4 regions of the Tumebacillus lipolyticus genome follow, and region 3 is predicted to be linked to each of the others. Evidence: riboswitches for the same ligand, from Rfam matches in the RefSeq annotation. Region 3 holds a riboswitch; each other region holds the start of a gene.
The links. Region 3 has a riboswitch for S-adenosylmethionine ahead of metH (methionine synthase). Riboswitches for the same ligand answer to the same signal wherever they lie in the genome.
Positions count from the first base shown of each region.

Region 1 (7,215 bases), 250 kb from region 3:
ACGGTCGTCGGGCCGGATGATTACGCTTCGATGCAAGAGGTGGTGCGCCGCCGCTATACCCGCCTGCTCAAAGAGAACGCTCGCCTGCCCGATCTGGTCGTCATCGACGGTGGGAAAGGTCACATCAACGCGGCGCTTGAAGTGCTGGAAGATGAGCTCGGTCTCAACATCCCGGTCTGTGGGCTGGCCAAGGATGAGAAGCACCGCACGTCGCAGCTGTTCTTAGGCGACGATCCGACTCCGGTGCAGATCGACCGCACGTCGCAGGCGTTCTACCTGCTGACGAGGGTGCAGGAAGAGGTGCATCGGTTTGCGATCACCTTCCATCGGCAGCAGCATGGGAAGAATGCGATCCGCTCTTTGCTCGACGACATTCCGGGCGTCGGTGAAAAGCGTCGCAAGCAGCTGCTGAAGCACTTTGGCTCGCTGCCGGCGATCAAAGCGGCGAGCGTCGAAGAGTTTCGCAAAATCGGCATCGGCGACAAACTGGCCAAGGACATCCTCGCCTATCTTGCACAAGTGTAAGCGGTATGATAAAATCAACGGCAGTTAAATAGTACGACCTCATCTCTTGCGAGGTGAGTAGAGGCGCGATGAATCATCAGTACGGCGGGGAGAGTCCGAGCAGCTCTTAGAACCGTTGGGGAAAGGGATCATCGCCGAAGTCTGGGCAGCTTCCGGAGCGTCCACGGCTGGGTCTGCATCGAACAGGTGCAGGACTGTCACACCGAGACGACCCCCGTCTCGGTGTGGAGAACTATCTCACATTTGGGGAGAGAGGGATTACCACGACTATGCACAGCCATAGAAGCTGACCCTTCTATGGCTGTTTTTTGATTTCGTGACCCTCCGTCCCGATGGTGACAGATATGCAGATGGGAGTGGAGAAACTGTGGCATTGATCGTACAAAAATTTGGTGGCTCCTCCGTTGCCAACCCGGAGCGGATCAAGCGTGTCGCCAACCGTGTCGCGAAGACTGTGGCAGCGGGTCATCAGGTGGTGGTCGTCGTCTCCGCGATGGGTGACACGACAGATGATCTGATCGAGCTTGCGGAGCAACTGACCGAACGTCCGTCCGCTCGGGAGATGGACATGCTGCTCAGCACAGGCGAGCAGATTTCGATCGCGCTGCTGGCGCTGGCCGTTCAGGCGCTCGGTGTGGACAGCATCTCGCTGACGGGAGGCATGGCGGGGATCCTCACCGAGCCGATCGCGGGGAAGGCGCGGATCACCGACATCGTGCCGAGGCGCATCCTGAGCGAGTTGGCCGTAGATCGGGTGGTGATCGTCGCAGGCTTTCAAGGGATCAGCGAGATCGGTGACATCACGACGCTCGGACGGGGTGGTTCTGATACGACGGCGGTGGCGCTGGCAGCTTCCTTAAAGGCGGACCTCTGTGAGATCTATACGGATGTCGAGGGCGTCTACACCACCGATCCGCGCGTGGTGAAAGCGGCGCAGAAGCTGGACCGCATCTCCTACGACGAAATGCTCGAACTGGCCAACCTGGGAGCGGGCGTGTTGCATCCCCGGGCGGTGGAGTTTGCAAAACAGCATGGAGTGCCGCTGATGGTGCGCTCCAGTTTCCATGAAAAGACAGGCACGCTTGTGGAGGAGGAAGCACAGATGGAACAAGGAAGGATCGTCCGTGGGATCGCCCACGATCTCAATGTGGTAAAAGTCTCGCTGATCGGTGTGAAAAGTCGCAAGGGCAACCTGTACAGAATCTTCCAAGCGCTGGCAGAAGCGTCTGTCAACGTCGACATCATCGTCACCTCGGTCGTGCAGGACGGAGTGTCTGACATCTCGTTTACGATCGAGCATGGCGATCTGTCGGTGGCGCTTCCCGTGTTGGAGTCGCTGTTGCCCGAGTTTGGCGATCCGCTCATCGAACGAGAAGAAGAGCTGGCAAAAGTTTCGATCGTCGGTGCGGGGATGATCTCCAATCCAGGGGTGGCCGCCCAGATGTTTGGCGCGTTGGCAGAGGCGGAGATCGAGATCAAGATGGTTTCCACTTCGGAGATCAAAGTTTCCTGTGTCGTCGAAAAGAGCAGCGCGCTGGAAGCGGTGCGGGTTTTGCACACCTCTTTCGGCCTCGATGGGGCGGTGGAAGCGGTCGTCTCCGGCGTAAACGAGCTCGAATAACTGGAATTGACAGCCTTTTCGATGCATAGTAAGATAGAAACAACTTCATATTGATTGCAACTTACGAATCTCTTATCGAGAGCGGCGGAGGGACTGGCCCTATGAAGCCCGGCAACCTCGCCTGCATTTACTGAGCAGGCGAAGAGGTGCTAAATCCAGCAGACCATCACAGGTCTGGAAGATAAGAGGTGTGGAACCATTTATGGGACCCCCTCTTCTACATGAAGCGGGGGTTTTTGATTTGTCTCTTCAAATCGATGCCCCTGACAGACGAAACGGAGTGAACACAGGGTGGCATTGATCGTACAGAAATTTGGAGGCACCTCGCTCGCAGACCCTGAGCGCATCAGACGTGCAGCATCGCGCGTACAAAAGGCGGTGCAACAGGGCAATCAGGTGGTGGTCGTCGTCTCGGCGATGGGGCATACCACCGATCGGTTGCTCGCACAGGCGGAAGAGCTATGCGAGCGACCGTCTGCACGCGAACTCGACATGTTGTTGGTCACAGGAGAACAGGTGGCAGCCTCGCTGTTTGCCATCGCGCTGCAAGCGCACGACGTGCCGAGCGTCTCGCTGACAGGCGCGCTCGCAGGCATTCGCACAGAGGCGGATCATGGCAATGCGCAGATCTGCAAGATCGATCCGGCCCGAATCCATGCCGAATTGCAACAGGGCAAGGTAGCGATCGTCACCGGTTTTCAAGGGGTGACCGAGCAAGGCGATCCGACGACGCTAGGTCGGGGCGGCTCCGACACTTCGGCGGTGGCGCTGGCAGCCGCGCTCGGAGCAGAGCTCTGTGAGATCTGTACAGATGTGGACGGCGTGTACACCGCCGACCCGCGAGAGGTGCCGAGCGCGCAGAAGATCGAATTTCTCACCTATGACGAGATGATGGAGATGGCGGTGCTCGGCGCAGTCGTCCTTCATCCTCGGGCAGTGGAAACAGCAAAGCTTCATCGCGTTCCGGTGATCGTTCGCTCCTCCTTTCATGATGGGCATGGCACGCAGATCGGCATGGAGCCAAAGCGGCTGCAAAGCGTGTCTGAAGGAGTGTGAAGGTCATGGGGGGCTGTCAGACGTTTCGACTTGACCGATTCGCCCTTGAGGGCGGTGAACAGCTGCGCGATGTGAAGATCGCCTTTGAGACGTATGGGGAGTTAAATGCGCGAGGGGACAACGCGATTCTCGTCTGCCATGCGCTGACCGGCGACGCGCAGGCTGGCGTTTGGTGGGGATCGTTGATCGGGCCAGGCAAAACGCTGGACACAGATCGATATTATGTGATCTGCTCCAACGTGCTCGGCGGGTGCGCCGGCTCGACAGGACCGAGGTCGTGCGACCCGTTTCCGCTGATCACGATCCGAGACATGGTGCATGCGCAGAGGCGGCTGGTGGAAAGCATCGGCGTCACGAGCTTGCATGCGGTGATCGGCGGCTCGATGGGAGGTTTGCAGGCGATCGAGTGGGCGGTGACCTTTCCCTCGTTCGTCAAGCGCTGCATCCCGATCGCAACCTCCTGTCAGCTCTCTGCGCTCGCCATCGCTTACAACCATGTGATGCGAACGGCGATCAAGAGCGATGGGGTGAGCGGGCTTGCGCTCGCGCGGAAGATTGGCATGATCACCTACCGTTCTTTTGACCTCTTTCAAGAGCGTTTTGGCAGAGCGTCAAAACGGCCAGAAGCGCCGCTTGCGGAGCGGGTCTTTCAGATCGAAAGCTATCTTGAGCACATGGGTCAGAAGCTGATCGGACGCTTTGATGCGAACAGCTACCTCTGCCTGCTGAAAGCGATGGATCTGCACGATGTCGGACGCGACCGTGGGGGGATCGAAGCGGCGCTCGATCGGATCGAATCGGATGTGCTATGGATTGGGATCAACACAGACCACCTCTACCCGGCACAGGAGCAGCGCGACTGGGCAAACCGCATCGCGGAGCGCGGAAAGCGAGTGATCTACCGGGAGATCGAATCACCGTTCGGCCACGACGCCTTTTTGATCGAAGGCGAGCAGATGAGCAGATTTGTTGGAGAATTTTTATCATGATGGAGGAGTGGAGAAGATGGGAAAAAAGCAAGTTCGAGTAGGGCTGTTAGGATTGGGCACCGTCGGCGGTGGCGTGTACAAAACCCTGTTGAAAAACAGAGAGACGATCCTCACCCGCACCGGCTGTGAAGTGGAAGTGGTCAACATTCTGGTGCGCGATCGGGAGAAGGAGCGCGGGTTTGACGTGGATGCGAAACGGCTGACCCTTGAGCCGGAGAACTTGCTCAAGGATGAGACGATAGACATTTATATTGAAGTGATCGGCGGCATTCATCCGACCAAGGAAATCATCGAACAGGCGCTGCGGAGCAAGCGGCATGTCATCACAGCCAACAAAGAGCTGATGGCCAAACACGGTGCTGATCTGCTCCGATTGGCTCAAGAAAATGAAGTCCATCTGCTGTTCGAAGCGAGCGTCGCGGGCGGCATTCCGGTGATACATATGCTGCAGGGATATCTGACAGCCAACCGCGTGCACGAGATCTGCGGCATCTTGAACGGCACGAGCAACTACATCTTGTCGGAGATGAGCAAGACGGGCAAAAGCTTCTCCGAGGTGCTCGCCGAAGCGCAGGCGCTCGGATATGCGGAAGCGGACCCCACCTCCGATGTGGAAGGGTTTGACGCAGCCTACAAGCTGGCGATCCTGACCAACCTCGCCTATGACGCGTGCGTGGACATCGCGACGATCGATCGCCAGGGCATCTCCCAGCTGACAGGTGCCGATCTGGCGCTCGCCGAGCGCATGGGATATGCGATCAAGCTGATCGGCAACGCCAAGGAGCAGGCAGGAGCGCTTCAGCTCTCCGTTCGTCCGCACCTGTTGCCCGACGCGCATCCGCTGGCTCGCGTAAACGATGTGTTCAACGCGGTCACGCTGCGAGCAGACGTTGTGGGCGACCTGACGCTGATCGGTCGCGGCGCTGGCGAATTTCCGACCGCGAGCGCGGTGATCGAGGATCTGACTGCGCTGCTTACGCAGCGTGAAAACATCCGTCGCCCGAACTGGGAGCGCGCGATGAATCACCGATGTACCGAGCAGGATGCGGGCGCGTTCTATCTCGCCTGGTCTGCCTCCCAGGAGCAGGAACGGCCGCTCTGCGAAGCGCTGGTCGGAGAGGTGAAGCGAGCGGGCGGGCATGTCGCGCGCTACGAATCGCTGGCAGATGCGGAGCGATTGCATCAAGCTTGGCTTATCGGGGGCGTTACAGAAGCGCAGGTGAACAGATTGGTGGAAAATGTATCGCAGATCGCCGCTGAGCATCTGTCGGCGCTGGTTTTGCACGTTGATGGTGAAATTGAACCGGGTGTAGAATGGGAGTCAGAAGCTTCGGGTTACGAAAAAAGCGCCCGCTATGCGTAAAAGCCGGTCGGATCGTGCAACGTAATTCTGTAGGAAAGATCAAGTGGGTCAAAACTTGTCGTCCTTGACAGTTTCTTGACATTACTTCTATCGAAACAGTACAATTTAGGTTGCATTGATTCGGCCGCCCGAGCCCCTCCGGGTATTGGACGGGACGGTCAAAGGAAAAAAGGGGGGCACCGTATCGCATCGGATGGGGAGTTAGGAGAGAAGGGCATGCGGAAAGCTGCGCATGTCGCAACAGAAAAAACGTCGTGAGACCTGTTATCACAGGGATTCTTGGAAGGAGGATCGAACGTGGCCAACAAGCAAGTTAGCCGAGAGTTTTTGTTTCGCCGGATGCACTCGTTACTCGGTGTCATCCCGGTCACTTTGTTCTTGTTTTTCCACCTGTTCACCAACTCGTTTGCAACCCGCGGAGAGGAAGCGTTTAATGACAAGGTAGCAACCATTTCTGGTATGCCCTTTTTGCCGTTTATTGAATTCGTTTTCATCTTCCTGCCGCTGTTGTATCATGGCATCTACGGTATGTACGTAGCGTACACGTCCGGTTACAACGCATCGAGATACTCGTGGGGACGCAACGTGATGTTCGCCCTGCAGCGCATCACCGGCGTGTTCACCTTTATCTTTATCATCTATCACCTTTGGACGACTCGCTTTTCTGGCGATACTCCGTCTTTTGATATGGTCGTACAGATCGTCACCAGCCCGTTTGGCTACTGGTTTATGATCATCGGTACCGTCTCTGCTGTGTTCCATCTGGCAAACGGCCTGTGGGGATTCTTCATCCACTGGGGCCTCACCGTCGGCCCGCGCGCACAACGCGTTTCCGCGTATGTGATGATGGGGCTGTTCGTCGTGTTGTCTGCAGTCGGCGTATTCGCGCTGAACGCGTTCCGCGCAGCAGTTGCCTAATGAAAGCCTAAGGGAGGAAGCGCAATGAGCAACCAACGAGTTATAGTTGTCGGCGGCGGCCTTGCGGGCCTGATGGCGACCATCAAGGTTTGCGAGTCCGGGATTCCGGTCGATCTGTTCTCTTTAGTACCTGTAAAACGTTCTCACTCCGTCTGTGCACAGGGCGGCATCAACGGCGCCGTCAACACAAAAGGCGAAGGGGATTCCCCGTGGGAGCACTTTGATGACTCCGTCTACGGCGGTGACTTCCTGGCGAACCAACCGCCGGTTAAGGCGATGTGCGATGCGGCGCCTGGGATCATCCACCTGATGGACCGCATGGGCGTCATGTTCAACCGCACCGCAGAAGGACTGCTCGACTTCCGTCGCTTCGGCGGCACGAAGCATCACCGCACCGCGTTTGCAGGTGCTACTACCGGGCAGCAGCTTCTCTATGCGCTCGATGAGCAAGTGCGCCGTTTTGAATCGCAAGGTCTGGTTCAAAAATATGAAGGCTGGGAATTTGTCCAAGCTATCCTCGACGATGAGGGCACTTGCCGCGGTATCGTGGCGCAAGACTTGCGCTCGATGGAGATGCACTCCTTTGTCGGCGATGCTGTCATCCTGGCTACCGGCGGCCCGGGCCTCGTGTTCGGCCGTTCCACCAACTCGATCATCAACACCGGTACTGCTGCATCGGCAGCGTATCAACAAGGTGTCAAATATGCGAACGGTGAGTTCATTCAGATCCACCCGACCGCAAT
Region 1 is NZ_JBHUIO010000002.1:890,057-897,271, reverse strand. It holds gene uvrC (excinuclease ABC subunit UvrC) at 1-525, shown strand, start outside; lysine riboswitch at 576-768, shown strand; gene ACFSOY_RS03425 (aspartate kinase) at 893-2,146, shown strand; SAM riboswitch class I at 2,216-2,334, shown strand; gene ACFSOY_RS03420 (aspartate kinase) at 2,438-3,202, shown strand; gene metX (homoserine O-acetyltransferase MetX) at 3,208-4,191, shown strand; gene ACFSOY_RS03410 (homoserine dehydrogenase) at 4,208-5,554, shown strand; gene ACFSOY_RS03405 (succinate dehydrogenase cytochrome b558 subunit) at 5,852-6,472, shown strand; gene sdhA (succinate dehydrogenase flavoprotein subunit) at 6,497-7,215, shown strand, end outside.
Region 1: it holds a riboswitch for S-adenosylmethionine, as region 3 does, so the genes downstream of both, ACFSOY_RS03420 (aspartate kinase) here and metH (methionine synthase) in region 3, are expected to answer to the same signal.

Region 2 (7,215 bases), on a different contig from region 3:
ATAATACATTGATATTTCAATTAAACTATATTATTATCATATTAGTAATACAATAATTGAAAAGGGAGTGTTTCGATTTGAAAAAGAAAATGCTCATGGGTCTGTTTGCGATTACTTCTGCGCTTGTCCTTACGTCGCCCGCCAATGCGGCTGGTACCGTGAATACCACTGCGCCTGAGTTGTCAGCTGGTGTAAGCGTTCAGGCTGCTCAAATTACTCCTCTCGCTGTCCAAAAATGGGTGAGAGTCGTTCGCTATTATGATTTTGGTAAAGCCCCGGAGAAAATTTGGTATACGGACGGGAACTATGAAGGTTGGCTCTACGCCGATATCTCTTCCATTGAAATCGTAGGAGAGAAAACGAAAGTGGCTTACGAAGGCTATATCCATATCTAAGTTTTTAAGCCAACTAGCAAACTAGAATATTTTTTTACAAAAGGGATTCGGAAGCAAACACTTCCGAATCCCTTTTCGATCGGGTCGTAGGTTCTGTACCCTTACGAGCCATCTGGATTTAGTGGCATATTTCGCCGATCGCCACAGCTACGACTAATCTCATCCCCTCGACACAAAAACCCCTCCGATGTTTACCTTCGGAGGGGTTCAACACGCTACCTTCCCCCAACGAACTCGTCGTTCCGTCAAACCGCACTAGCGATTCTCAGACTCATTTCGTCGTGGTGAGCAACACTCTATCGCTTACCAAATCATTCGCCTACGCCTTACTTCCCCAACTCGCTCTCATCATACACCGCAACCCAGCCATCCTTGCTCTCAAAAATGCGAATCGCCTTCACCTTGCGCAACTCCGTCAGGGTGAACCAGTGACGCGTATTCGTCGGCACGGAGATCAGGTCGCCCGGGTACAGGAACACGTCATAGTACGTGTCATCGTTCGGCCCTTTCAGCGTGAAGATCGCCTCGCCATCGACGATGAAACGAACTTCGTCCTCCGTGTGATGATGCTCGTCTTTAAACTTGGTCAGCAGGTCTTCCAAGTTGGGCGTCTGGTCGGACAGCACGACGATGTCGGACGATTTGTACCCTCGCTTCTCCGACAGGGCGTCGATCTCCGGGCGGAACGTGTCGAGGATCGCCGCTTGCAGCTCAGAGGTCACCTGGTAGTCTTCTTTCAGCTCGGTCGGGAGCTTCGAGATGTCCCAATGTTCGTAGACGATCCCTTGCGTGTTCAGGTAGGCAGAGACTTGTTCAACACCTTCGATGCGTTCGTTCGATTCAACAAAGCGGATGGACGGCATGCGATTTCCTCCTCTGTGGTTCAATTCCCTGGTTATCTTTGATTCGCTCTACAGCGCGTTTGCAACGGCGAGCTGTGCTGCATTGCCGGAGCGCAAGAATTGCTGGTACAGGAACTGGTATTGGAACATAAACTCGAAAGCTTGGACGTGGCGCTTCGCTGCCGCCACATCTTCGCCCCAAGCGTAGATGCCATGCTTGCGGATCAGGACGCCCGGCACGCGCGGGTCGAGGCGCTTGCCGATCTCGGCTGCCAGTTTCGGAATATCGGCAAAATTCTCAACGATCGGCACCTCGATCGTCGCGCCCTCTTCCCAGATGTTCAGCCCTTTGATCAGCTCCATGTCGGTGATGGTCACCGAGCCTTGCTCCGCATACACCTCGGAGATCAGGTTGTTGTAGATCGTGTGCACGTGCAACACCGCGCCTGCCCCCGCCCCGATCTTCTTGTACACTTCGGCGTGTACCAGCGTCTCGGCAGACGGCTTGAGCGAAGTCGGTTCGAGCGCCTTGGAGTCCCCGTCGACAAACAGGATGTCGTGGATGGTCAGGCTCTCTTTGTCACGGCCGCTGGCGGTCACGCCAAACATCAAAGGATCTTGATTCAGCTTGACAGACAGGTTGCCGCTGGTCGCTGGGAACCAGCCTTTTTCCGCAAAGTTTCTCGACACGTTCACCAACTGTTCCGCGATGCGGAAACGATCTTCTTGAAAAAATGTTTGGCTCATGACAGAACCTCCTCCTTCAGTTTGTCGATCAAGTCTTGCAAGGCGCTGATGCAATCGTAAAAAGTTGCAAACTCCGCATGCGGCAGGTCGAGCTCCTGACATTTCTGCAAGAGCAGCGCGCGGGCCAACACGAAGTCTGCCTGCTTGGCCGCCTGCAGATCGGTGATGGAGTCGCCGATCACCACTTTGAACGTCCGCTCGTCTGGAAACTTGCGCAGCACGGACGGCTTGCACATCCCACAGCCGTTTTCGCACTGCTCATCACAGCTGTGCGGCCAGAGGATCTCGATGTTCTCGCCCGCAAAACTGCTTCCGTTGCAGTAGATCGGGTTCTCGATCTGATAGGGAGCGAGCAGGGGCAGGACGAAAAAGTCGATGCCGCCGCTCGTCACCCAAAAGTCGATGTTCCGCTCTTGGCAAAAGGTGAGGAATTCAGGAAACCCTGGGCGAATCGCCGCAACTTCTGCCGCGTAGCTTGCGATCTCCTCCCGCTTGTCGGAGGAGATGCCGGCGAACAGTTGTCCGACGCCGCTTTGGATCGTAACCTCTTGTCCAAGAATTTGATCCTTTATCGCCTCCCAACCGGGCGCGCCGAACTGCTCCATGATCGTGATGATCATGTCCCGCTCGGTGATCGTGCCGTCAAAATCACAGAAGATCGCGATCGATTTGCTCATGATAGTCTGACTCCTTCGCTTTCAATTTCGCTCTGAATCTATCGAGTGCTCGGGTTGCCCCACAGTGTAAGCGCGGTGCGCAATTCCTCCGATGTCTCTGCCGCCTCGGTCAGCGTTCGCCCGGCTACCACCGCTTCGATCGCCGCCCCAAAAGCGCGTCCACCTGCTGCCGCCCCTTGCGGATGTCCGTGAATGCCGCCGCCGGCGTTGATGATCTGGTCGTTGCCGAGGTCTTCGTACAAGAACGGCACCAACCCCGGGTGGATGCCAGCTGACGGAACGGGAAATGACCGATGCACGCCGCTCTGCTCTTCGCGCAAGGCGGAGGCGATCTTCAGCGTCTCCGCTCGTTCGAGCGCGACCGAACCGTAGGCGGAAGGGTAGAGCACAAAATCTGCTCCTGCCGCCCGCATCAGCTTGCCGAGCAACACCGGAGCTGCAATCCCGTACTGTGCGGAAGGGTACATCGCACCTGCAAGCGCCGGATGCGCCATGATCGGGACTGTGATCGCCCGATCGGCAGCCAATCGATGCAGCACGTCATACCCGTAGGTCAGCACGTTGAGCAGGAGCGCGCTGGCGCCTGCGTCCACCGCCCGCTTCGCCTTGTCAAAAATCTCGGTGACCGGCCCGGTCAGGTTGGCCGCGTAGAGCGTGTGCTTTCCGGTCTGTTCGCTCGCCCGCTCTACCGCTTTCCGACACGCTTCGATCCGCTGTTCAAACGGAGCGTACGTCTCGTCAAAAAAGATCTCATCATCCTTCACCAAGTCGACGCCGCCGAGCGCCTGTTGGTAGAACGCTTCTGCCAGCGCATCGATGTCATAGCCGATCACCGACTTGAAGATGCTCATCAACAGCGGGCGATCCTGCACGCCAAGCTGTTGGCGAATTCCGTCGATCCCATATTTCGGACCGGGAAACTGCTGGCGAAACCGTTCGGGCAGCTGCAGGTCGAGGAGCCTGATCTGACCGTCCATCGACAGCTTGCCGAACACGGAGGTGAGCAGCGCCGGGACATCTGGCGTGAAGTTGATCGTCGGATAGGCGATGGTCAGCAGCGCTGCGCTTTGACCATCCGCCCCTCCCCCGATCTCCTCTGCCGCCACGACATGGCCGAGATGCTTTTGCATCGACTCTTTGCGCGCTTCCGGAAGGTCGGTCCACGAGCCGACCGTCAGGCCGACCGCGATCCCTTGCGCTTTTTTCTGCCAATCTGTGCCTGGCTTGCCGTGAGCCAGATAGGTGACGTGGACGAACTCAGGTGCGTTCACGAGGCACATCCTCCTCTATCGGTGTTTTTCCAATATAAAAAGCCTCTTTCCATGTAAAGAAAGAGGCGCAGAAATTGATCTTCAGCCTCTTATCTTTCAGGATTCTTCCTGTAGGAATTAGCACCGTGTGATCATACGCTGATGAAAACCGGTTGCCGGGCATCGTAGGGCCAGTCCCTCCGCCTGCTCTGGATAAGAGTTGTCATATATGTGTGAAAAGTTCTGTAGACGATATTACAGCTAACGACGGGCGGTGTCAATGACTTTTGCGAAAAATTGATCAGAGGGAAATCCTGCACATCCGATCGACCGCTTCCTGCAATCGCGCCTCATCTGTCAGCAGGCCGACGCGCACATATCCTTCGCCGCTCGGGCCAAACCCGACCCCAGGTGCTACCATCACATGCGCCTGTTCGAGCAGCGTGTTGGCAAAATCGACCGATTTGAACCCTTTGGGCACGGGCACCCAAGTGAAGAAGGAGCCACGCGGGGTCAAGACGTCCCACCCCGCCTCGCGCAACCCGCCGACAAACACGTCGCGGCGGCGCTGGTACGTCGCTGCCAGCTCGCGCACGCACTCCTGCGAAGAGCTGAGCGCGGTGACCGACGCGCGTTGGATGAACGCTGGCAACGAGACGTAGTAATGATCTTGGATCAGGTTGATCAGGCGGATCACCTCTTGGTTGCCCAGCGCAAAGCCCACGCGCCAGCCCGCCATGTTGTACGTTTTGGAGAGGGTGTAAAACTCGACGCCCACCTCTTTTGCGCCTGGCGTTTGCAGGAAGGACACCGGCTTCTCTCCATCAAACCCGATAGCGCCATAGGCGAAATCGGAGGCGACCACGATGTTGTTCTGCTCAGCAAACCGCACCGTGTCCTCGTAAAAGGCGCGCGGCGCAACAGCAGAGGTCGGATTGTTCGGATAGTTGAGGAACATCAACTTCGCTTGGGCCAGCTTGTCCGCCGGAATCTGGCTGTAGTCGGGCAGAAACGAGTTGTCGCGCAGCAGCGGCATCATCACCATCTCAGCGCCGGAGAGCGCCACACCCGACCAGTAGTCTGGATAGCCCGGGTCGGGCACCAAGCAGACATCTCCTCGATTGAGCAAGCATTGGGAGATCTCGACGAGCCCTGTCTTCCCGCCGAAGAGGATCGCCACCTCGGTCGCCGGATCGAGGTCGACATCATGCTCCGCCTTGTACCAGTCGGCGATCGCCTGCTTCAGCTCAAAGAGGCCGGAGAACGGCGGATAGCGATGGGTGATCGGATCGAGCACTTCCTGTCGCAACGACTCCACGATGTGCGCAGGCGTCGGCAGATCTGGATTGCCTTGACCGAGGTTGATCACATCGTGACCTTGGGCGATGGAGGCGTTAACCTTTGCGACCATCGTCGAAAAAAATTGGGTGGGCAGTCCGCGCAGGCGGTCGGCCGATTGTATGTTCATGGGTGAATACCCCTTTCTGAAAAAATAAATCGCTCGCTACATACTATACGACGAGTTGAAATCGAAAGACAAGTCAAAAAATGAGCGAGCAACCTGACAGTTCTGTGCGCTTCGCTCAGATATGCGCGCAAAAAGAGGCTGTTGAACAGGTCAACAGCCTCTTTTCGCCATTAGGAAGGCATCGGCGTGGGGGTAGGTTTCGCATAGCCTTTTTTGTATTTTTCATCGATGTAGGTGCGAATCTCTTTGACCGTTTTGCCCTCTTCTTTCATCTCCGCCGCTTTCAGCGCGATGTTCATGCAGGTGTCGCAACGGGTGCCGTGGTCGTCCCAGACCACCACGCCATCTGGGCGCACATCGCGAACGAAGCACTCCGCGTTGCTCATATGCCCTGCGTGCTCGCCGCATCCGCAGTAGCAGGGGATGTATTGCAGGATGTCCACATTTTCGACAGCCGCTTTATACGAGTCTTTCATTTTGGCGTTTTTGTTCATCAGGAAAGCGGGGAGGCTCGTCTTGTTTGCCGTCGCCTCCTGCAGGTCGCCGATCGTCGTCAGCTTGACAGACTCGCCAACTTTCAGCGTTTTGTACGCTTCTGCTTGTGCACCGGCAGGGTGTCCGGTGCTGCCGCTTCCGCCGTTGTTCGTCGCAGGATGATCATGCCCTGCATGCTCATCGTTCTGCGCGGTCTTCTCCGTTGTACCACAGCCTGTCGCGACCGTGAGGGTCAACAGGCTGGCAACCATGATCTTGGTCAACTTTTTCATCGTCACTGCTTCCTCCTGCTTTGTGGGAATCCTTTATCGAACTCTGATCAATCTCATGCCGTTCAAGATGACGAGCAGCGCCGCTCCTGTATCTGCAAACACGGCCATCCAAAGGTTGGAAAGACCTGCGATGGTCAGCAGTAAGAAAGCGAGCTTGACAAGCAAGGAAAACCAGATGTTTTGTTTGATGATGCGCAGCGCAATGCGGCTGAGCCGAACGGTGAACGGCAATTTCCCGATGTCATCCGACATCAAGACGATGTCTGCTGTCTCCAGCGCAATATCCGTCCCTGCTCCCCCCATCGCGATTCCGATGTCTGACGCTGCTAGCGCGGGTGAGTCGTTGATGCCATCACCGACCATCGCGACAAGTCGATGACGCTGTTTCAGTTCGGAGATGCGCTCCAATTTTTGCTCGGGAAGCTGATCTCCGTGGTATTCGTTGATGCCCACTTCTTGCGCGATCGCTTTGGCGATGCGGGCATGATCCCCCGTCAGCATCACCGCATGTGCGATGCCAGCGCGGCGTAAACTTTTGATCGTCGCTTCGCTCTCCTCGCGGACCGTGTCCGCAACTGCGATCAGCCCGACGACGTTTTGCTCGTCCCCGATCAGCATCACGGTGCGCCCCTGGTCGTGCTGAACCGACAGGATCGTCTTCAGCCTGTCGATCCCCGAGTAGCCGAGCGACTCAAACCATGAGGGCTTGCCGATGCGATAGAGGATGTTGTCGATGCGAGCTTCCGCCCCTTTGCCAGCGTGCGCTTGGAAGTTTTGCACCGGCAGCGCGCGGATGCCTTTTTGTTCTCCGTAGCTTGTGATCGCACGAGCTAGCGGATGTTCGGAGCGCGCTTCGATCGAGGCGGCCACCGTCAGCAGCCGCTCGTCGCCAAAGCTGTCGAGCGGTTCGAGAAAGACGACCACCGGCTTGCCTTTGGTCAGCGTTCCGGTCTTGTCGAACGCGATCGCCCGAATCTGTCCCATCTTCTCAAGGAACGAACCGCCTTTGATCAGCACGCCTCGCTTCGCCGCATTGCCGATGGCTGCGACGATGGAGACCGGCGTGGAG
Region 2 is NZ_JBHUIO010000011.1:140,731-147,945, forward strand. It holds gene ACFSOY_RS16940 (hypothetical protein) at 78-395, shown strand; gene ACFSOY_RS16945 (1,2-dihydroxy-3-keto-5-methylthiopentene dioxygenase) at 722-1,258, opposite strand; gene mtnB (methylthioribulose 1-phosphate dehydratase) at 1,307-1,984, opposite strand; gene ACFSOY_RS16955 (2-hydroxy-3-keto-5-methylthiopentenyl-1-phosphate phosphatase) at 1,981-2,661, opposite strand; gene ACFSOY_RS16960 (2,3-diketo-5-methylthiopentyl-1-phosphate enolase) at 2,700-3,932, opposite strand; SAM riboswitch class I at 4,019-4,131, opposite strand; gene ACFSOY_RS16965 (pyridoxal phosphate-dependent aminotransferase) at 4,213-5,379, opposite strand; gene ACFSOY_RS16970 (PCYCGC motif-containing (lipo)protein) at 5,550-6,146, opposite strand; gene ACFSOY_RS16975 (heavy metal translocating P-type ATPase) at 6,180-7,215, opposite strand, start outside.
Region 2: it holds a riboswitch for S-adenosylmethionine, as region 3 does, so the genes downstream of both, ACFSOY_RS16960 (2,3-diketo-5-methylthiopentyl-1-phosphate enolase) here and metH (methionine synthase) in region 3, are expected to answer to the same signal.

Region 3 (7,215 bases):
GTTTATGGAGCGCGGCGAAGGCGCCTACCTGTACGATGTGGACGGCAACCGCTACATCGACTATCTGGCCGCCTACGGTCCGCTGATTCACGGACATGGCAACAAACACGTGGCAGAAGCGATCTCTTGCGCCGCTCACAACGGTGTTCTGTACGGAACGCCGACCAAGCTGGAGATTGAGCTGGCGACGATGCTCCAAGCGGCGATTCCATCGCTTGAGAAAGTTCGCTTCGTCAACTCGGGAACGGAAGCGGTGATGACCTGCATCCGCGTCGCCCGCGCGTATACGGGCCGCACGAAGATCATGAAGTTTGCCGGCTGTTACCACGGCCATTCTGACCTCGTGCTCGTCGCAGCAGGCTCTGGGCCTTCGACGCTCGGCATCCCCGATTCGGCGGGCATCCCCCAGTCGATCGCAGACGATATGATCACCGTGCCGTTCAACGACCTGTCAGCTTTTGAAGCGGCGCTGGAAAAGTGGGGCGATCAGACGGCTGCCGTCTTGGTCGAGCCGATCGTCGGCAACTTCGGCATCGTCGCACCCGAGTCTGGATTCCTGAAAGGGATCAACGATCTCGCGCACAAACATGGCGTGCTGGTCGTCTACGATGAGGTGATCACCGCCTTCCGCTTCCAATATGGCGGCGCACAAAATCTGCTCGGAGTGACACCCGACATGACGGCGCTCGGCAAGATCATCGGCGGCGGTTTGCCGATCGGCGCATACGGCGGCCGCGTCGACATCATGGAGCAGGTCGCACCGCTCGGCCCTGCTTACCAAGCGGGCACGATGGCGGGCAACCCAGCCTCGATCGCCGCAGGGATCGCCTGCCTCGAAGAGCTGCAAAAGCCGGGCACCTATGAGCGGATGGGCGATCTGGGCCGATTGCTCGCCGAGGGTCTGCTGCAATCGGCGCGCAAATATGGGCACAAGGTGACGCTCAATCGCATCGGCGGCGCGTTCGCCCTGTACTTCACCGAGCAGCCGGTGACAAATTATGAGGATGCGCAAGCGGCAGACGGTGAGAAGTTCGCCCGCTTTTTCCACCTGTTGCTCGACGAGGGAATTCTGCTTGCACCCTCCAAGTATGAAGCTTGGTTTGTCTCCACAGCGCATACGCCGGAGGACATCGCCTTCACGCTGGTCGCTGCCGACCGCGCTTTTTCCAAACTGTAGACGTCAAAAGCACCGCTGCCGAGATCTTCCCGATCTGTCAGCGGTGCTTTTTCGTGTCAGATGCAATTCGATCAAAAAGAAGGCACCGCCTCGGGGGTGCCTTCATCAGTTCTCGCTTACAGAACGCCGGACAGTTCACTCAGCAGATCGTTTTTGGACTTGTAGCCCACGATCGTCTTCACAACCTCGCCCTTTTGGAACACGAGCATGGTCGGGATGGACATCACGCCGAACTTCTGCGTGGTCACTTGGTTTTCGTCGATGTTCAGCTTGCCGATCGCCAGCTTGCCAGCCGTCTCGGAAGCAACATCTTCGAGAACGGGAGCGAGCATGCGGCACGGGCCACACCAAGTTGCCCAGAAATCGACGAGGATCGGAGTTTCCGAATCCTTGATCGACTGTTCAAAGTTTGCATCGGTGATCGTCAAGATTGCTTCAGATGCCATGGGTTCATACCTCCGTACAAAAAGGAAATTATACTGCGACTACTTCTCTGATCTCAGGAACAGATGCGCGGATCGTGCGCTCGATGCCCATCTTCAGGGTCATCGTGCTCATCGGGCAACCGCCGCAAGCGCCAGTCATGCGGATTTGCGCGATGCCAGTCTCACCGTCTACTTCAACCAGTTCAGCATCGCCGCCGTCCGCTTGCAGACCTGGGCGAATCTTGTCGAGTGCTTCTTGAACGCGTGTGCGAAGATCTTCCATCGTGAATGCCTCCATTTCGTTCTTCCAATTGTCATTCTGTGCATACGCAACTAGTATAGGCGGAAGAAATACCGCTCATTCGATGCGCCGCACCTTGTTTTTATTTTACCCTAGTATAGAAAACGTGGGAAGGATTGTATGTGACCTGTGTTACATCTCTTTTTCTATTCTATTCGCACCGAACGCGATTGTTCACCGTTTTCCTTCCCATTCCTCATAAAATTGTTCCAAGAAAGCTTCCATCACCTGATGTCGCCCCTCCGCCATCCGCTTGGCATACGGCGTGTTCATCAGCTCTTTGAGCTTGAGCAGCTTTTCATAAAAATGGTTGATCGCGGTCGACTTGCCCTTGCGGTACTCCTCGCGGGTCATGGCGGTGCGCGGCTTCAGATGCGGATCGTGCGCCAGCTGTCCCTTTGCCCCCGAATAGGCGAACGTGCGGGCGATTCCGACCGCCCCGAGCGCATCGAGACGATCCGCATCCTGCACGACCGCACCTTCCAGCGTGCGCATGCCTGAACGGTCGCCCCCTTTGAACGACATCGTCGAGATGATCTCCATCACGTGCTCGATCACCGCTTCGTCTGCGCCCTGTCGCGCCAGCCATCCCCGCACCTTGGCCAATCCGACCGCTTCGCTCTCGTTCAGCTTCTCATCGGCGATGTCGTGCAGGAGCGCCGCCAACTCGACGACCAAAAGGTCGGCACCCTCCGCTTCGCCAATTTTTTTGGCCGTCTGCCACACTCGATAGATATGCCAGTAATCATGACCTGAGCTATCCTGCCCCAATTCTTCCTGCACATACCGCTCGGCTGCTAAGATGATCTCTCTTTGCTTCATCGCTCTTCCTCCTGCGTGCGTCTGCTGTGATTTCGTCTCCGATCGCGAGCGCTCTCCGCTACCAGTTTACCAGTTTTTGTGCAGGGTGCAACATTCACTGCCGCCGAAGAACGACAGCGGTCATTCCCCCTCCCCGCTCGCCTCCGCGTCCTTGTCTCCTTCCCCCTCCTCATCTTTCAGCTTGGGCAGGGTGATCGACGGCAGCGGCATCTGCTGGCTCGACGTGGTGGAACCGACCGTCTCCCCTTTGGCGTTAAACACCATCTGCGGCACATCGCCGACCAAAAAGAGATAGGCGATCGGCACTTTCGTCCGCACTTCTGACGGGGTGGTCGCAAACGGGACGATCACCGACGTATGGACATCGATATCAAGATAGAGGATGTGCACCGTCTGGTTGATCCCCTCCTCCTTCGTCTCCCATCCGATCTCCGACTTGACGTTGCCGACCGGCTCGATCGTCACCGGGATGTCTGGGCCAAACTGGGACAGAAAGGGCGAGCCGACCGCCTGCCCGACCGGGATGTACATCTTTTTCTCCTGCAGGTTCTGCAAGACGCCCTGAATGCTTTTCGTCACTTCGTTTTGAATGCGCGACGCTTCGACCATATTAAAGTATCCGGCCGTCACCTTGCCGCCGCTATTCGTCTTCAAATCGATCAGCTTGCTGTAGTTCGTCTCCTCGGAGATCCGCTCGACGATCGAGTTGTTGATCGCCTCTGTCGCGATGTGCCGCGAGTTCTCCTCCGCCACTTTGATAAAGGTGGGACGCAGGTTGTGCTCCACAAAATAGATGCTCTGCAAGATGAAGAACACGAACAGGACGAGCAGGGAGAACAGGATCAAGCGCCAGTTGAGTCGCTTCTTCGCACCTCTGATCTTCATCGCCATCCCGCTTCCTCCTCTCCTCGTACTCATCTCTATGCGGACGATCATCAAACAATCCATTGACACATCCCTTTCAAAGGTGATAGTATCAGTCCAACAACATAAGGAACTCTTATCCAGAGAGGCGGAGGGAACTGGCCCTGTGAAGCCTCGGCAACCTTTTTGATCAGGTGCTAATTCCAGCAAAGCAATTCGCTTTGGCAGATAAGAGAGGACTCGTAGGAAAACGTACACTACCCTCTTCTTGGCAGCCGAGAAGAGGTTTTTTTATGCCCGAATCAGAGGAGGAACCACCAGTATGAGCTCAGTGCCGATACAGACCCAACTCACCCGCAAGATCCTCATCCTCGATGGAGCGATGGGAACGATGCTACAGCAGGAAAACTTGACCCCCGACGACTTTGGCGGCGACGAATTAGACGGGTGCAACGAGAATCTCGTCCTGACGCGTCCCGATGTGATTCAGAAAATTCATGAAGCATACTTAGAAGCGGGCGCCGACATCATCGAGACCAACACGTTCGGCGCTACCTCGCTCGTGCTGGCCGAATACGATCTCGCCGCCAAGACGGACGAGATCAACCGCGAGGCTGTTCGACTCGCCAGAGCGGCGGTCGCCAACTACTCGACACCAGAATGGCCGCGCTATGTGGCCGGCGCGATCGGTCCGACGACCAAGTCGCTGTCGGTGACCGGAGGGGTCACGTTCGACGAGTTGGTCGCGACCTATTATCAACAGGCGCGAGCGCTGGTGGAGGCGGGCGCAGACGTGCTGCTCTTGGAGACGATCCAGGACACGCTGAACGTCAAGGCGGCCAGCATCGGCGTGCGCCGCGCCTTCGAGGAGCTCGGGCAGGAACTTCCGGTGATGATCTCCGGCACGATCGAGCCGATGGGCACGACGCTCGCCGGGCAGAACATCGAATCGTTCTACATCTCCTTGGAGCACCTGCGCCCGATCTCGATCGGCCTGAACTGCGCGACCGGACCGGAGTTTATGCGCGATCATCTGCGCTCCCTGTCGGAGCTCGCCCAGTGTGCCGTCTCCTGCTATCCGAACGCCGGGCTGCCCGACGAGGACGGTCACTACCATGAGACGCCGCAAGGGTTGGCCAAAAAGCTGCGCGGCTTTGCGGAAAAGGGCTGGCTGAACATCGCCGGGGGCTGTTGTGGCACCACGCCCGCCCACATCCGCGCGCTTCACGAAGAGTTGAGCACCGTGACCCCGCGCACCGCGCAACAGTCGCACGCGCCTGCCGTCTCCGGCATCGAGACGGTGTTTGTCGAGCCGGACAACCGTCCGCTGATCGTCGGCGAGCGAACCAACGTGCTCGGCTCGCGCAAGTTTCGCAACCTGATCGTCGAAGGCAAATATGAGGAAGCGTCCGAGGTTGCCCGCGCCCAGGTGAAGAAAGGTGCTCACGTGATCGACGTCTGTCTGCAGGACCCGGACAGAGACGAGCATCAGGACATGGAGTCGTTCCTCAACTTCGTAACCAAAAAGATCAAGACGCCGCTGATGATCGACTCGACCGATCCGACCGTCTTCGATCTGGCGCTCAAACATGTGCAAGGCAAAGCGATCCTCAACTCGATCAACCTAGAGGATGGCGAAGAGAAGTTTGCCGAGGTCGTTCCGTTGATCAAGCGCTATGGCGCCGCTGTGGTCGTCGGCACGATCGACGAGCAGGGCATGGCGGTCACTCGCGAACGCAAGCTGGAAGTGGCCAAGCGCTCCTACGATCTGCTGGTCGGCAAATACGGAATGAATCCTCAAGATCTGATCTTCGACCCGCTGGTCTTCCCCTGCGGCACTGGCGATGAGCAGTACATCGGGTCCGCCCCCGAGACGATCGAGGGCATTCGCCTGATCAAAGAAGCGCTGCCCGAATGTCAGACGATCCTCGGGGTCTCCAACGTTTCTTTCGGCTTGCCGGGCGCCGGCCGCGAAGTGCTGAACGCGGTGTTCCTCTATCACTGCACCAAGGCGGGGCTCGACTATGCGATCGTCAACTCCGAGAAGCTGGAGCGCTACGCCTCGATCCCGGAAGAAGAGCGCAAGATGTCTGAGGAGTTGCTCTTCCAGATCGACGATGAGAAATTGGCCCGCTTCACCGCGTTCTACCGCGAGAAAAAGGTGACGACGACCGTCGCCGTCTCCACGATGACGCTTGAAGAGCGGCTGGCCAACTACGTGGTGGAGGGGAGCAAAGAGGGGCTGATCCCAGACCTCGAAGCGGCGCTCGCCACCTATGCGCCGCTCGACATCATCAACGGGCCGCTGATGACGGGGATGGAAGAGGTAGGTCGGCTGTTCAACCTGAACGAGCTGATCGTCGCCGAAGTCCTGCAGAGCGCCGAGGTGATGAAAGCGGCCGTCGCGTTCCTCGAACCGTTTATGGAGAAGCAAGACGGTTCGCGAAAAGGAAAGATTCTGCTCGCCACCGTCAAAGGCGATGTGCACGACATCGGGAAAAACCTGGTCGAGATCATCCTGTCCAACAACGGATTTGAAGTGGTCAACCTCGGCATCAAAGTTCCGCCCGATCAGCTGATCAAAGCTTGTCGCGAAGAGCGTCCCGATGCGATCGGCCTCTCCGGTCTGCTCGTCAAGTCGGCCCAACAGATGGTGATCACCGCCCAGGACCTGCGAGCAGCAGGCATCGACGTCCCCCTGCTCGTCGGGGGCGCTGCGCTGACCCGGAAGTTTACGTCCAACCGCATCATGCCGGAGTACCGCGGGCTTGTGCTCTATGCGAAAGACGCGATGGACGGGCTCGACCTGGCCAACCGCCTGACCAAGCCGGAAGAGCGCGAACTGTTGGCCCAGAAGCAATTGGAAGCGCAGGATGCGCAGAGCTTGACGACGGCCGAACCGGAAGTGTCGAGCGAGCCGCTCACGAAGGAGGTGCGCTCCTCGATCCAGCATGTAGGACCGGTGCTTCCCGCACCAGACTTTGAGCGCCACGTGTTGCGCGACTATCCGATCTCCCACCTGCACCCCTACCTGAACATGAGGATGCTGCTCGGCAAGCATCTCGGGCTGAAGGGCAATGTGGAGCAGCTGCTCGCAAGCGGTGATCCGAAAGCGACAGAGCTGCAGGCGGTGGTCGAGGAGCTGTTGGCGCTGGCCAAGTCGGAGGGCATCATCCGTCCTCAGGGCATGTACCGCTTCTTCCCTGCCCAATCGGCAGGCGACGAGATTCGCATCTATGACCCAGCAGACACTTCAAAAGTGTTGGAGACGTTCCGCTTTCCGCGTCAGCAACAGGAGCCTCATCTGTGCCTGAGCGATTTTCTCCGCCCGGTGGAGAGCGGTGAGATGGATGCGGTCGGCTTCCTCGTCGTCACCGCTGGGGAAGGCATTCATCGCCTGGCGAACGAGTGGAAAGAAGCGGGCAACTATCTCCGCTCACACTGCCTGCAAGCGCTCGCCCTCGAACTGGCAGAAGCGTTTGCGGAGCGCGTGCATCATATGATGCGCGACGCTTGGGGCATTTCAGATGCGCCCGACATGACGATGCAGGAGCGGTTTGGCGCTCGCTACCAAGGCATCCGAGTATCGTTCGGCTATCCAGCCTGTCCCAACTTGGAAGATCAAG
Region 3 is NZ_JBHUIO010000002.1:1,138,648-1,145,862, forward strand. It holds gene ACFSOY_RS04400 (glutamate-1-semialdehyde 2,1-aminomutase) at 1-1,177, shown strand, start outside; gene trxA (thioredoxin) at 1,294-1,623, opposite strand; gene ACFSOY_RS04410 (NifU family protein) at 1,652-1,885, opposite strand; gene ACFSOY_RS04415 (HD domain-containing protein) at 2,078-2,725, opposite strand; gene yunB (sporulation protein YunB) at 2,846-3,616, opposite strand; SAM riboswitch class I at 3,723-3,824, shown strand; gene metH (methionine synthase) at 3,912-7,215, shown strand, end outside.

Region 4 (7,215 bases), 230 kb from region 3:
CCAACAGGTTGCGCCAAGAGGTTAACGCCTGATCACCCACCGTCGCAAAAACGATCATCGTCGGCAATTTCCCCAGCGCCGTCGCCGTCAGAAAGATCCAAAGCGGGGTTCGCACCAGCCCCGAATAGATGTTGACCACCGCAGCCGGAATGATCGGAATCAACCGAGCGAACAGAATCGCCAAAAAGGAGTTGCGCTCAAACAGCTTGGTCAGCCGTTCGATTTGTTGATGGCGTTGTAGATAGCCGCTCATCTGCTCTGCAAACAGCCTTCGCGCGAAGAAAAACATGATCAGTGCGGCTGTCGTCGAGGCGCTCCAAACGATCAGCCCGCCGACGACAGGCCCATAGATCGCTCCGGTGACAGCGCCGATCAGCCCATATGGAAACACAGGTACCAAAGCGAACAGAATGGCCAGTCCGAAGACCAGCCAAGGCATGTCCGCCCCTTTGTCCATCGCATCCAGCAGGATATCTTGCTTCCATACGAGCAACAGGATCAGCAGCAAATATCCGCAGAGCGCGATCAGTTTTTTTGCAATCGATCTATTCAAGAAAAGGCCATCTCCTGTCACCATCGACAAGCACCTTGCGACCGACAGCGGGAAGCGCTGCTACTTCATTCCGCTCACTTCGATGCTGCCGCGATGCGTTTCCACATCGATCAGATGCTTACCCTCGCCATTTTTTATCGAAAAGTTGTTGACGATTCCTCTCGATTGAATCTGCAGCAGATCGCCGGTCACCTTCCCTGCCGATGTCTTCAATCGAAATGTCGCATCGACGTTCTGAGGCAGCAACAGTTCGATGCTTCCGTTATGCGTCATCACACGCCAGTCGCCAGCGACGTCACACTTATTTTTCACGCGAACGGAGCCGTTGTGCGTATGCAGGATGGCGTTCTGCTGACAATTTTCAACCACGATCTTGCCATTGTGCGTCTCCGCCTTCAGGTTGCCCGTCACATTTTCCACCCGCAAGGAGCCGTTGCGGGAGAGCAGGTGCAACCGCCCATCCACATGTCTAGCATCCACGCTTCCATGGCGAGTGTCCAATTCTACATGTGCGACCACCGTCTCCAGCTCAATGCTTCCGTTTGCCGTCTCCGCCGTCAAACGATCCGCTTTGATCCCCTTCAGCTGCAAGGAACCATGATGCGAGCGCACTTTGACCGACCCGTTCTCGCTTTTCACATGCGAGATATCGACCGACCCGTTATGCGTATGGGCATCGAGCGCACCGACAATATCCTGCGCCTCGATCGAACCGTTATGGCTGATCAGCTCAACCTTGCAGACGCTTCTCGGCAAGATCAGATCAACGCTCACGCTGATCGACGATCCGGAAAACAGCTGTGTGCATTCAAGCTGTTCAAAGAGTATCGTATCGCCTCGCTGCTCCAATGTCCAGAAGCGTTCCACATCTGACATGTCGCGAATATCCTCTGCCAGTTCTCCTTTGACGACCACGCGGACGAGAGCTCGTACCGTCTCCTGTTCCGCTTGCTTGATCCGAATGCGCCCGTTGTGGACTTTTACGCGCGCCTTGTGCGCATCCCCTTCGAGTGAACGGGTGACCTCTTGCGAACCTTCAAATTTTGCTCTGGAGCCGAGCAGGAAACTAAACATTGGTAAAATCCCCCTCATCTGTGGCTTGTTGACTAGATCGTACCATAATCTCGTAACAAAAAGACTCGGTCTATAGACCGAGTCTTCATCCACCTGCAGAAGTTTTCTGTCCGCTTAGAATGCGGGAACGATAGCGCCTTTATAGTTTTGCTCGATAAACTTTTTCAGATCGTCAGAGTTGAGCGCCTTGACCAATTTTTGCAGCGCCTCTTTGTCCTTATCTGCGGTGCGAACGGCGAGTACGTTCGCATACGGAGAGTCTTTGTCTTCGAGGAACAGCGCGTCTTTCGTCGGTACCAGCTTCGCCTCCAGCGCATAGTTGGTGTTGATCACCGCAAGGTCAACCTCTGGCAGCACGCGCGGCAGCATCGCAGCTTCCAACTCTTTAAATTGGTACTCTTGCTTGTTTTCCACGATATCTTTGATCGTGCCAGCGATGCCGACGCCCTCTTTCAGCTTGATCAAACCGTTTTTCTCAAGCAATGCCAAGACGCGGCCAACTTGCGTCACATCGTTCGGGATGGCGATCTGTGCGCCTTTCGGAAGCTCTTCCACTTTTTTATATTTCTGCGAGTAGGCGCCCATCGGCTCGATGTGCACGCTGGCAATATGAGTCAGATCCAGATTGTGCTTTTTCGCGAAATCCTCTAGGTAGGGGATGTGCTGGAAAAAGTTCGCATCCAGCTGGCCTTCGCCAAGCTGCAGGTTGGGCTGCACATAGTCGGTGAACGGAACGATCTCCAGCTTGACGCCTTCCTGTTCCAGCTTCGGTGCAACTTGCTTGAGAATTTCTTCGTGCGGCACAGGTGACGCGCCCACTTTTAAGGTGACCACTTTCGAACCATCTTTCGCACCAGATGTGCCATCTTCTTTCGCGTTGTCTGTGCCGCATCCGATCAGAGAGGCGGTGAGCAGGAGGGTCATCGCGCCGAGCAACAATTTTTTCATGATTGAATCATCCTTTCTGGATTGGGTTTTATTTTCGTCTGAAGTAGGCGACAAGCTTGTCACCGAACAGCTGAAACACTTGAACTAACAGGATCATGATGATCGTGGCGACGATCGTCACATCGTTTTGGAAGCGCTGATAGCCGTAGCGAAGCGCGAGGTCGCCGAGACCTCCACCGCCGATCGCGCCTGACATCGCCGAGTAGCCGACCAGCGTGACCAAGGTGATCGTCAGGCCTGCGAGAATGCCCGGTCGAGCTTCCGGGATCAACACCCGGGTGATGATCTGCAAGGTCGAAGCGCCCATCGACTGGGCCATCTCGATCACACCCCGATCCACTTCACGCAGAGAAGTTTCGACAAGCCGCGCGAAAAAGGGGGCGGTGCCGATCACCAGCGGCGGAATCGCAGCTGACACGCCGATCGATGTGCCGACCAGCAGTTTGGTAAACGGAATGATCAAGATCAGCAAGATGATAAAGGGTATCGAACGAAAAACGTTGATCACCGTAGACAGCACTTGATAGGCAAATCGATTGTGCAGGAGCTGGCCTGGGGCGGTCAGGTAGACCAAGACTCCGAGCGGGAGACCGATCAGCGCGGTAAACAGCGTGGCGATCCCGACCATGTACAGCGTTTCGAGCAGCGTTTTCCAGATCTCCGGCCATACCACATTGGGGAACAGCTCGATCAATAGCGCCTCCATCACCCGATCACCTCCACGTCGAGCCCTCGCGCCTGCATCGTCGCTACAGCTCGGTCAACATCCGCCCTGATGCCGCTCAGCTCCAGCTCCAGCTGTCCGTACGGGGTATCTTTCATTCGCGAGATCGTGCCATGCAGGATGTTAAATGCGACCGACTCTCGCTGTAACACCTCAAACATGATCGGCTGGAAGGTCACTTCGCCCAGAAACGTCACCCGCACGATACATCGCGTCTCCTTTCCGGTCGCTTGCGAAGAGAAATTTTGGCGGAGCAGCCCATCCGACCATTCAAAGCGGCTGACCTGCGCGACAAACTCTTGGGTAATTTCCTGTTGCGGCCGCAGAAACACTTCTGCCACCTTGCCCGCTTCGACGATCTCCCCATTGTCGATGACAGCCACCCGATCACAGATCTCCTGGATGACCTGCATTTCGTGTGTGATCAAGATGATGGTGATGCCCGTCTTCCGGTTGATGTCTGCCAGCAGGCGCAAGATCGACTGCGTCGTCATCGGATCGAGCGCTGATGTCGCTTCATCGCAGAGCAAAACTTTTGGATCGTTCGCCAGCGCTCTGGCAATCCCGACGCGCTGCTTCTGCCCGCCTGAAAGCTGGCTCGGATACTTTTTCGCATGTTCGGAAAGTCCGACCAGTTTCAGCAGTTCATTCACTCTGCTGTCCACTTCCGCTTTTGACTTTTTGGCGAGTCGAAGGGGAAACGCTACGTTTTCAAAGATCGTGCTCGAAGAGATCAGATTAAAATGTTGGAAGATCATGCCGATGTCTTGGCGCGCCTTTTGCAGCTCGCGTTTGCTCAGCGTGGTCAGATCGACTCCGTCGATGATCACAGAGCCTTGCGTGGGGCGTTCAAGCAGGTTGATACAGCGGATCAAAGTGGATTTGCCCGCACCGCTGTGGCCGATCACTCCAAATATTTCACCCTGTTCGATCGTGATATCGATTCGTTTGAGAGCGGTGACCGCTTTCTTGTTTACAACGTAGTCCTTGCGAAGATTTTGCAACTTGATCATGGTCTCGCTCTCCTCCTGTCTTCGTAGAATTCTTACCATTTTCATAAAAAACGTCATAAAAAACGTCATAAAAAAATGCCCTTCCGCAAACGAAGGACACAAGGCGATCAACTCTTGCATCTTTCATCTGCCGAAACAACGTTTCGCAGGAATTGGCACCATTTCAGCTCGTTGCCACACGAACTGACGGTTGCCGGGTTTCACAGGGCCAGACCCTCCACCTCTCTTGATGAAAGCACGAAAGTATTAAGTTATCAGATCGGGATTCTTGGTTTAGTGCTGGACTATGAATTGGAGTATAGCACGTTGTTTCTTCTGGTGTCAACAACCCTATGAGAAAAAGTATTGCACATTTGGTAGTTTCCTTTGCCTGCACCAATCTTTGCTTCGTGTAGAGCGGAGATCGATCGGTGACAATAGAATCGCGGGTTGATCACATCTCCGCCAATCTGACGTGCTGAGGAGGCTGACACATTGAAAAAGTTTACTGCCCTCGCAGGTGTACTTTTGCTCTCGTCATCCCTGCTCGCTGCTTGTACGCCAAATGCTGCTCCGAACGTGAAAGATCGAGTCGGCAGCTATAGTACGGACCGTGGTGGCCGTATTATGGACAACAACAGAATCGGCGTTCGCAACACCCCATATGACCAAGACCGCCTGGGGGTCAGAGACAACATCGGGCCGGATCGAGGCCCGAACGTGTTGACCAATGATGCTCGCACTCGACAGGATGCTGCCTTCCGCAATATGCGCACCGACCAGTCGTTGAAAGCGCGGGTGGAATCGATCCCTGGCATCCGCACTGCTCACGTGCTGGTTGCGGGCAACGTTGCCTATGTCGGTATCAACCAAGGCACCGCTTTGCGCGGTGACGGCAACCGCGCCGGCACGCTCACCCGTGACATGCCGCCGATGGCAGCTCGCGATCAAACGATGCACGACGTGAACCGCAACATCCGCGGCGGCACTGTGACACCGTACGGCGATGGGCGCAACATCGGATTGAGCGGCTTGACGCCCCAAACGCCTACCACTCCGAGCAACTATGGGACAAACATCATGGGAGCGACTGATGGGACGCGGAATCTGAATCGGGCAGGCACGTACACCGCACCGGCTCAGTCTGATGTTTCCAACGATGTGAAACAGCGTGTCGTCGCCGCTGTCAAGCAGGCGAACCCGTCGATCACGACCGTCTACGTGTCGGCAAACCCAGGGCTGTATAACCGGATGGACGCGTTTGTTCGCGATACAGTCTCAGGTCATCCGATCCGTGGACTTGGCGATCTTGGCGATATGTTGCGTCGTATGTTCCCCACCACCGGAGGAACTGGAGTCGGCACCGCTGGCACTCCGGGCACTCCTGGTCCAACGACAGGCGGCACCGCACCTGGTGTCACCAACGTGACGCGCTAGCAAGCATGATCAGAGTGATGAACCTCGTCTGCGGACGAGGTTTTTCTTTGCCTTTGCCGTTTTTCATTTCCGCTGCCTTTGCTCAGAAAAACCTCTGCTCGACGAGCAGAGGTTAAAGGGTTTGATCGATATCGGGAAAGCTACAAGGCTACATCAGATCACGGCGTTCCAGCTGAAAGTCGCCGACATGCTCATCTTGATAGTTCATCGTAAAGGAGATGCATTCCGCATCTGTCTCCGAAAACTCTCGCGCCAAGCATCGCGCAACATCTGTCGTCTCATCCTCATCCATATCGCTCCACAGGTCGACTCTCCCCGACACATTGCTGCCGATCTCGTCAACTGAGACGAGTCCATACGTGCGATGCTCTTCATCGTGCAGCTGATATTTTGTGTGCTCGCCATCTTGAAAGACGACAGACAGGTGAAAAGGCTCCTCATCAGCAAGCGCACCATCGATGATGTATCCCTGATCATCATCGTAGAGCAAGTCAGCTTCTTCGGCTGCTGTGATCTGGAAGTCTTCTTCGAAGCCTTCCGCTTCGTAAATGTCTTCCTCGTCTAACAACAGATCTGCATTTTCCTCATCTGCGATGTCGATCGGCTCCATCTCCACGATCGATGAAATATCCCCATACATCATCACGACTGAGCTATCTTGGACATTCAGTGCGGAGCCGAGATGATGGATGTAGGTGCGCACTTCGTCGGTGACGTGCTCCAGCTGCTCCTCATCCACACGGCGGGTGTCGATCTGAATCGTGCCAGTCATGCTGTCACCTTCCCTGTAGATGAGATACAGGTCTCCTGCCCACTCACCGTTGAAATAGATGCTCGTTGTCTCGCCACCGATTGTGCGCAGTTCTGGCTTCATCACAACGTCCATTTGATCTCCTCCCTTTTGACAAAGAGTCGTAACTAGTATGTGATCACGGAGATCAAACTACGTTGGTAATGATAGCAATCTCGCCTCGCTCGGTGGCGTCCTAGTGGATGAGCCGTAGAAAATAAAAAAACTCGATTCTAGGAATCGAGTTCAAAAAGACGATTGGAGCGGAAGACGGGATTCGAACCCGCGACCCTCGCCTTGGCAAGGCGATGCTCTACCCCTGAGCCACTTCCGCATACAGGATGTATGCGTCCAACGTTGCGACAGGACGTCGCGCCCTTAGTTGGACTACCTTTTTGCAATACACCGCGTCCAACGTTGCGACACATAATTAAATGGTTGCGGGGACAGGACTCGAACCTGCGACCTTCGGGTTATGAGCCCGACGAGCTGCCAACTGCTCCACCCCGCGACGACAATATGTTGGAGTTCCCGCATTGCGAAACTACTCGCTTCGCTCAATCAGGCCTCACAGATAAAACATTGAAAATGGTGGAGGTTGACGGGATCGAACCGCCGACCCTCTGCTTGTAAGGCAGATGCTCTCCCAGCTGAGCTAAACCTCCGCGTGAATGGCGTGCCCTGAGAGATTCGAACT
Region 4 is NZ_JBHUIO010000002.1:1,368,728-1,375,942, forward strand. It holds gene ACFSOY_RS04995 (TVP38/TMEM64 family protein) at 1-553, opposite strand, end outside; gene ACFSOY_RS05000 (DUF4097 family beta strand repeat-containing protein) at 614-1,627, opposite strand; gene ACFSOY_RS05005 (MetQ/NlpA family ABC transporter substrate-binding protein) at 1,742-2,575, opposite strand; gene ACFSOY_RS05010 (methionine ABC transporter permease) at 2,604-3,281, opposite strand; gene ACFSOY_RS05015 (methionine ABC transporter ATP-binding protein) at 3,281-4,312, opposite strand; SAM riboswitch class I at 4,433-4,548, opposite strand; gene ACFSOY_RS05020 (YhcN/YlaJ family sporulation lipoprotein) at 4,787-5,728, shown strand; gene ACFSOY_RS05025 (hypothetical protein) at 5,877-6,614, opposite strand; tRNA gene ACFSOY_RS05030 (tRNA-Gly) at 6,778-6,852, opposite strand; tRNA gene ACFSOY_RS05035 (tRNA-Met) at 6,954-7,029, opposite strand; tRNA gene ACFSOY_RS05040 (tRNA-Val) at 7,108-7,183, opposite strand; tRNA gene ACFSOY_RS05045 (tRNA-Arg) at 7,191-7,215, opposite strand, start outside.
Region 4: it holds a riboswitch for S-adenosylmethionine, as region 3 does, so the genes downstream of both, ACFSOY_RS05015 (methionine ABC transporter ATP-binding protein) here and metH (methionine synthase) in region 3, are expected to answer to the same signal.